DNA from 2 places in the Aerococcus sp. NPDC058936 genome. Region 2 is predicted to be linked to the other one. Evidence: predicted binding sites of a transcription regulator. Region 2 holds the regulator's gene; the other holds the start of a gene.
The links. The regulator CtsR, encoded in region 2, represses protease genes until heat stress. The targets are predictions, from matches to a motif close to TTGGTCAAAAAAGGTCAAANA.
Positions count from the first base shown of each region.

Region 1: a site for CtsR is predicted at 1,329-1,349, ahead of clpB (ATP-dependent chaperone ClpB). Genes of this name have one in related genera too.

Region 1 covers NZ_JBHYKZ010000001.1:115,746-119,176, forward strand. The annotation lists gene ACFW0C_RS00545 (Y-family DNA polymerase) at 1-780, shown strand, start outside; gene ACFW0C_RS00550 (hypothetical protein) at 773-1,243, shown strand; gene clpB (ATP-dependent chaperone ClpB) at 1,392-3,431, shown strand, end outside.
Region 2 covers NZ_JBHYKZ010000002.1:172,602-176,032, reverse strand. The annotation lists gene ACFW0C_RS02205 (isocitrate/isopropylmalate dehydrogenase family protein) at 1-807, shown strand, start outside; gene ACFW0C_RS02200 (CtsR family transcriptional regulator) at 1,211-1,669, shown strand; gene ACFW0C_RS02195 (ATP-dependent Clp protease ATP-binding subunit) at 1,687-3,431, shown strand, end outside.

The sequences.
Region 1 (3,431 bases), on a different contig from region 2:
TGGCGGTATGAGGATGTCCCGGATACCCTTTGGCAGATTGCTGATTTAACAGAAGTGTGCGGTATTGGTCACCGAATGGCCCGCCGGCTAAAGGGGATGGGTATTAATAATGTCTACGACCTTGCCCATTCTTCGTATCACGTATTAAAAGATAAATTAGGGGTCATTGGTGCCCAACTTTATGCCCATTCGTGGGGCGTAGACCGGTCTTTTCTCGGCACCCCTTATACCACAAAGGACAAGTCTATCGGCAACAGTCAAGTGCTCCCAAGAGACTACACCGACAAGGACGAAATTGCTGTCGTCGTCAAGGAAATGGCTGATCAAATTGGGTCTCGTTTAAGGCGGGCTGGCGCGCAAACACAAGTCGTCGGTCTTGGCTTAGGCTATTCTATGGGCTACTTTGATGCAAGTGGTAAAAGGGGTATTCATAAGCAAGTTAAGGTAATACCGACTAATCAAAGTAAGGTGATTGCTGAAGTGGCCTTGTACCTGCTGTCCTTACTCTATGATGATCAAGTAATTCGGCATATTTCTTTATATAGCGGCAACCTTGTTTACCATCGAGCAATTCAATTAAATTTATTTGAAAGTGAAAATAATCAAGTAGCGGATATGAAAACAGATGTGATTGTAGATACCATCCGTAAGAAATACGGTTTTAAGAGTTTGGTCTATGCCTCGTCTCTTAAAGCTGGCGGTCGGGCAATTGACCGGTCTAGTTTGGTCGGCGGACATGCTGGTGGTATGGCGGGTATCGAAGGTGAGGCGCATGGCTAAGCGTCTTGAACCTTGGGAACTCCCGAACGCTACAAGACGAGCCCAATTGTCTTGGTTGAAAAAGCAACGACACCCAAGAACCCGTAAATATTTTACGCCTTATAACGAATACGAAGACCGGACCTTTGGTATGAAGTGGGCTACTGCTTATGCCATGGATGAATTGGTCAAAGGCATTCAAACCAACCATAAGGATGCAGCTAAGGCATCTATTCCATTGCCAGAGATGACCAGGGAAGAGGTTGACCAAGTCTTGCAGGAAGCTTGGTTAAACCACTATCCTGTTTCTATTCAATTGTCTTTGAAAGATCATTTAGGCCGTTACCTTGATCATATCTTTGGTTGGTTTAATGGGGAGAGTAATTATTTCTATTTTTTAATCGGTAGTCAGAAGATTTTGTGGGATGATGTGCGCCATATTGAATTGGTCAAAGAAAGTAAGTGGTCACATATTGACCTTTAGTTTGATGTTTAGAGTCAAGTATTAGTGTAATACTGATATATCAAGGTTTCTGAAGGTTAAAAAAGGCAAGAATATCACTAATAAATGTTTGACCTTTACTGACCTTCTTGCTATACTATATACATAAAGTGAAAAGGAGAGATGTGAAATGGCAAACATGGAAATGACTACAACCTTACAAGAGGCTATCGCAAATGCCCAACAAATTGCTGTGACACGTAAACATCAAGAAATTGGGATTCCCCATATGTTTACAGCGTTGGTGCAACCTGGAAACTTTGCTTATGACTTTTATGAAGATTTAAATGTGCCAATGGCAGAACTTACAGAAGAACTAAACCGTGAATTAGATGCGGTACCAGTGGTCCAAGGTACAAATGTACAATATGGCCAAGGAATATCACGTGGTTTGGGTGAATTGATTCAAAAAGCCCAAGCGCGTGCAGAAAAACAAGGTGACGAATTCTTAGCCACCGAAATGGTGCTAGCGGCACTGAATGATGTCGCTTATACAGACCTTGCAAAATGGTTTAAAAAACATCAAATTACCGCCAAAGCAGTAGAAGAAAAAATTGAAGATTTGAGAAAGGGTGATCGTGTGACAAGTAAACAAGCAGAAGAAAATTACGAAGCTTTAGAGAAATATGGCGTCGACTTAGTCGAACAAGTTAAAGCAGGTAAAATGGATCCTATCATCGGACGTGATGAAGAAATTCGTGATGTGGTCCGTATCTTGTCTCGTAAATCTAAAAATAACCCGGTCCTAATTGGTGAACCTGGTGTAGGTAAAACCGCTATCGTTGAAGGTTTAGCCCAACGTATTGTGAAAAAAGATGTCCCTGACAACTTAAAAGACAAAACAGTCTTCTCACTAGATATGGGTGCCTTGATTTCAGGGGCTAAATATCGGGGTGAATTTGAAGAACGGTTGAAAGCTGTCTTAAACGAAGTTAAAAAGGCAGACGGACGGATTATCTTATTTATCGATGAAATCCACAACATTGTAGGTGCCGGTAAGACTGAAGGGTCAATGGACGCTGGGAACTTACTTAAACCGATGTTGGCTCGTGGCGAATTGCACTGCATTGGTGCTACAACCTTAGATGAATACCGTCAATACATGGAAAAAGACAAGGCTTTAGAACGTCGTTTTCAACGTGTCTTAGTTAAAGAGCCAAGTGTTGAAGATACTATTTCAATCTTACGTGGTTTGAAAGAACGATATGAATTGCACCATGAAGTAACGATTCATGACCAAGCTTTAGTAGCAGCAGCTGAATTGTCAGACCGCTACATCACTGACCGGTACTTACCAGATAAGGCCCTTGATTTGGTGGATGAAGCTAGTGCTGAAATCCGCGTGCAAATGAATTCATTGCCAACAGAATTAGACCAAGAACGTCGTCGTTTAATTCAACTAGAAATTGAAGAGAAAGCCTTACAAGCAGAAAAAGATGAGGCAAGTAAACGCCGGTTAGCTGACCTTCAAGAAGAGTTAGCCGAGGTCCGTGAAAAAACTAATCAATTAACCATGCAATGGCAAGTTGAAAAAGGCGGTATGTCTGAGATCAACGCTAAACGTCAAGAAATTGACAATGCCAAACATGCTTTGGAGCAAGCGGAAAATGACTACAATCTTGAAGAAGCAGCCAAATTACAACATGCGATTATTCCAACTTTGGAACAAGAATTGGCAGATATGGAAAAAGCCTACCACGAGCATGCAGACAAGAGTGCTGACCGTTTGGTAGAAGAATCTGTAACTGAAGACTCTATCGCAGCAGTGGTTTCAAGAGTGACTGGGATCCCCGTGACTAAATTAGTCGAAGGGGAACGTGAAAAATTACTTCATTTAGATGACACCTTACATGCACGTGTCGTAGGTCAAGATGAAGCAGTTGATAGCGTGACAAATGCGGTATTACGTTCACGTGCCGGTGTTCAAGATCCAAACCGCCCGTTAGGTTCATTCTTATTCTTAGGACCGACTGGTGTTGGTAAAACTGAGTTGGCTAAAGCCTTAGCTGAAGCCATGTTTGATTCAGAAAACAACATGGTCCGTCTTGATATGAGTGAATACATGGATAAAATCAATGTGACCCGTTTAATCGGGGCAGCGCCTGGTTATGTTGGTTACGAAGAAGGTGGCCAATTAACTGAAGCCGTCCGTCGTAATCCATATACAGTG
Region 2 (3,431 bases):
TTAAAAGGGCCTGTTGCAACACCAATTGGTGAGGGTTTTAGATCGGTCAACGTATCACTTAGAAAACATTATCAATTACATACAAACATCCGCCCAATCCGTGTGCTAGGCCAAATTCCTGCACTTCACCGGGACGTGGATATCGTTTTATTCCGGGAGAATACAGAAGATTTATACGCGGGCGTAGAAGAGCAAATTTCACCTGACGAAGCCCATTCCATCAAAATCATTACCAGACAGGCGACAGAACGGATTGTCACAGCAGCCTTTGAGTATGCTGTGGCTAATGACCGGAAAAAGGTCGCTATCGTCACTAAAGCCAATATTATGAAACTATCAGACGGATTATTCCTAAAAGTTGCTCGCGAAATTGCCGCTAAATATCCGCAAATTGAAGCAACGGAGGTTTTAGTCGACAACATGGCCATGCAATTGGTGATGCGTCCCCAACAGTACGATGTGGTCGTCACCGAAAACTTATACGGCGATATTTTATCTGATTTGATGGCCGGTTTGATTGGTGGTTTGGGGTTAGTTCCAGGTGCCAATCTGGGCGACGACGTGGCGATATTTGAGGCCGTTCATGGATCAGCACCAGATATTGCTGGTCAAGGTATTGCCAACCCGACAGCCATCTTATTGGCCTTTGCGGACCTACTAGACCACATCAGTTTACAAGCAGATGCCACTCGTTTGCGCAAAGCTTTGAATTTGGTCTTGTCCGACGCAAGTAACTTTACCCGAGACTTAGGTGGCGATTTAACAACAGCAGCCTTCACTGACAAGCTGGTCTCAGCTTTAGCATAAGATGGCGTATCTTAAAATCGTCTAATGATTTTGAATTGAAAAAAATGAGGCAAACGCACTTCAATTTGAGGGTAGCGTAAAGGATTTGACCAACATTCCTTTGCGTTGCCTTTTTGCTATATAAAGGTGCGGTATTTCAAATTTTTCTATTACAACAGATAAGGCTCGTTAAGATAAGTCTTCAAATTGGGTTCTAAAAGTCAAACTCTTCCGACACTTCCCTAAATATGCTAAACACTTGCAGTGTTTGTTCGGCTTTTGGTCCAGTGCATCGAGTCTTAACGGCTTTTGTCACTCCTCCAATTACCGAGCTTTTGAATTGACTAGTTAAGGTCGGTTATCGTATGATATGGTTGAATAGTCAAAATTAGTCAAAATAAGAATCAGGCTTGAGGTGATGAATGTGAAAAATAGAAATATGTCTGATATTATTGAATCTTATTTAAAGCAAATCTTACAACAAGAAGAGCATGTTGAGATTAGTCGTAGCGAAATAGCAGACCAATTTCAATGTGTCCCATCACAAATTAATTACGTGATTAACACGCGGTTTACCCCGCAAAAGGGTTATATTGTAGAAAGTAAACGTGGTGGGGGCGGATATATCCGCATTATGAAACTGGAAATTGTCGAAGAGGCTGAATTAATCGATGCTATGGTCGACCTTGTCCATCAAAAAATGAGCTTACGTGATGCAACTGCCATCATTCAAAATTTATTAGTCAACGAGATTGTTACCGAAAATGAAGCGCAAATCATGCACTCAGCGGTCGACAAGGATGCCCTAGGAAAAATTGTTAACGCTGATGAAGTCCGGTCCTTAATTTTAAGATCGATGCTTGTGAAGCTGAAATATAGGTAACCAGATAGGAGGACCTTATGAACGAAATTTATACAGAGAAAGCAAAACAGGCCTTATTGTACGCTGCTGAAGAAGCCAAGCAATTTCGTCATAAAGCCATTGGAACAGAACATTTGCTACTAGGACTTTACCGTGAGCCCGAGGGTGTTGCGCATAGCGTGTTAGTTGACCACTTGCCAAGTTACGAGGCTGTGAAAGAAGAAGTTGAATTTGTCATCGGATATGGTAAGGATGAAGTCCAAGACGGCACCTTAGACTTGAATCGCGTGGTGTATTCACCACGTTCAAGAAAAGTCTTATATATTGCAGGTGAAGAAGCGCAACGCCAACAAGTTACTTTAGTCGGCACAGAGCACATTTTGCTATCTTTAATCGCTGACCAAGTACTAGCTGTTCGTATTCTGAAAAACCTGGACGTGGATATCGAGAAATTACGTAAAGACATCTACCGTTCAATTGGCCAACGTCCACCAGTACGCAACCGAAGCAACGAGAACAACAACAAACCATCAAACCACGGTAGCAAACGCCCACAAAGTACGACGCCAACCTTAGACTCTTTAACCAGAGACCTAACGGAACAAGCACGTAACGGGCAGTTAGATCCAGTGGTCGGTCGTAAGAAAGAATTGCGGCGAATCATGCAAGTCCTTAGCCGCCGAACTAAAAATAATCCAGTTTTAGTAGGTGAGCCAGGTGTTGGTAAAACAGCCATCGCTGAAGCAGTTGCCATCGCAGTTGCAAACAACGATGTTGTATCAACCTTAGCCAACAAACGTGTCGTATCTCTTGATGTCGGGTCCCTTGTTGCAGGTACTAAATACCGTGGGGAATTCGAAGACCGGGTGAAAAACCTACTAGAGGAAACTGAAAAAGCCGGGAATGTCATCTTATTTATTGACGAATTACATAGCTTAATCGGTGCCGGTGCAGCAGAAGGCGCTATTGATGCTTCTAACTTAATGAAACCAGCCTTAGCACGTGGCCACTTACAAGTAATTGGGGCAACGACCTTAAATGAATACCAAAAATACATTGAAAAAGATGCCGCTTTAGAACGTCGTTTCGCCAAAGTCCTAGTTGACGAACCAAGCGAAGCAGATGCTATCGAAATTCTAAAAGGAATCCGGAAAGATTACGAAAAATTCCACCGGGTAACGATTAAAGATGAGGCGATTGAAGCCGCAGTACGATTAGGAAATCGTTATATCGCAGACCGTTTCTTACCAGATAAAGCCATTGATATTATGGATGAAGCTGCAGCCACAGCTCGTTTAGACAACGGCGATAAAGACGAAGCCCAACAAACAATTGTTGGTATCCGCAAGCAATTAACGGACTTAGAAGACTTGAAGAAACACTATGTGAATACCCAAGAATTCGAAAAAGCTGCTGGCGTCCACCAACAACAGCAACGCTTAAGTCAAGAATTGTTTAACTTACAAAACAACCCACAAGTTGTTTCAGATGGGCCGTTCGATCTTGAAATCGACAGCCAAAATGTAGCGGATATCGTTGCAATGTGGACAGGTGTGCCAATGCAACAATTAACCCAAAGTGAAAACCAACAGTTAATCAAACTAGAAGACCACTTACATAAACGTGTCAAAGGGCAAGATGAAGCTGTTAAGAGCGTGGCTCGTGCCATACGTCGTGCCCGTTCAGGGATTAAGGATCCAAACCGTCCAATCGGTTCATTCATGTTCCTTGGCCCAACAGGTGTTGGTAAAACTGAATTAGCCAAAGCCCTAGCAGGTGAAAT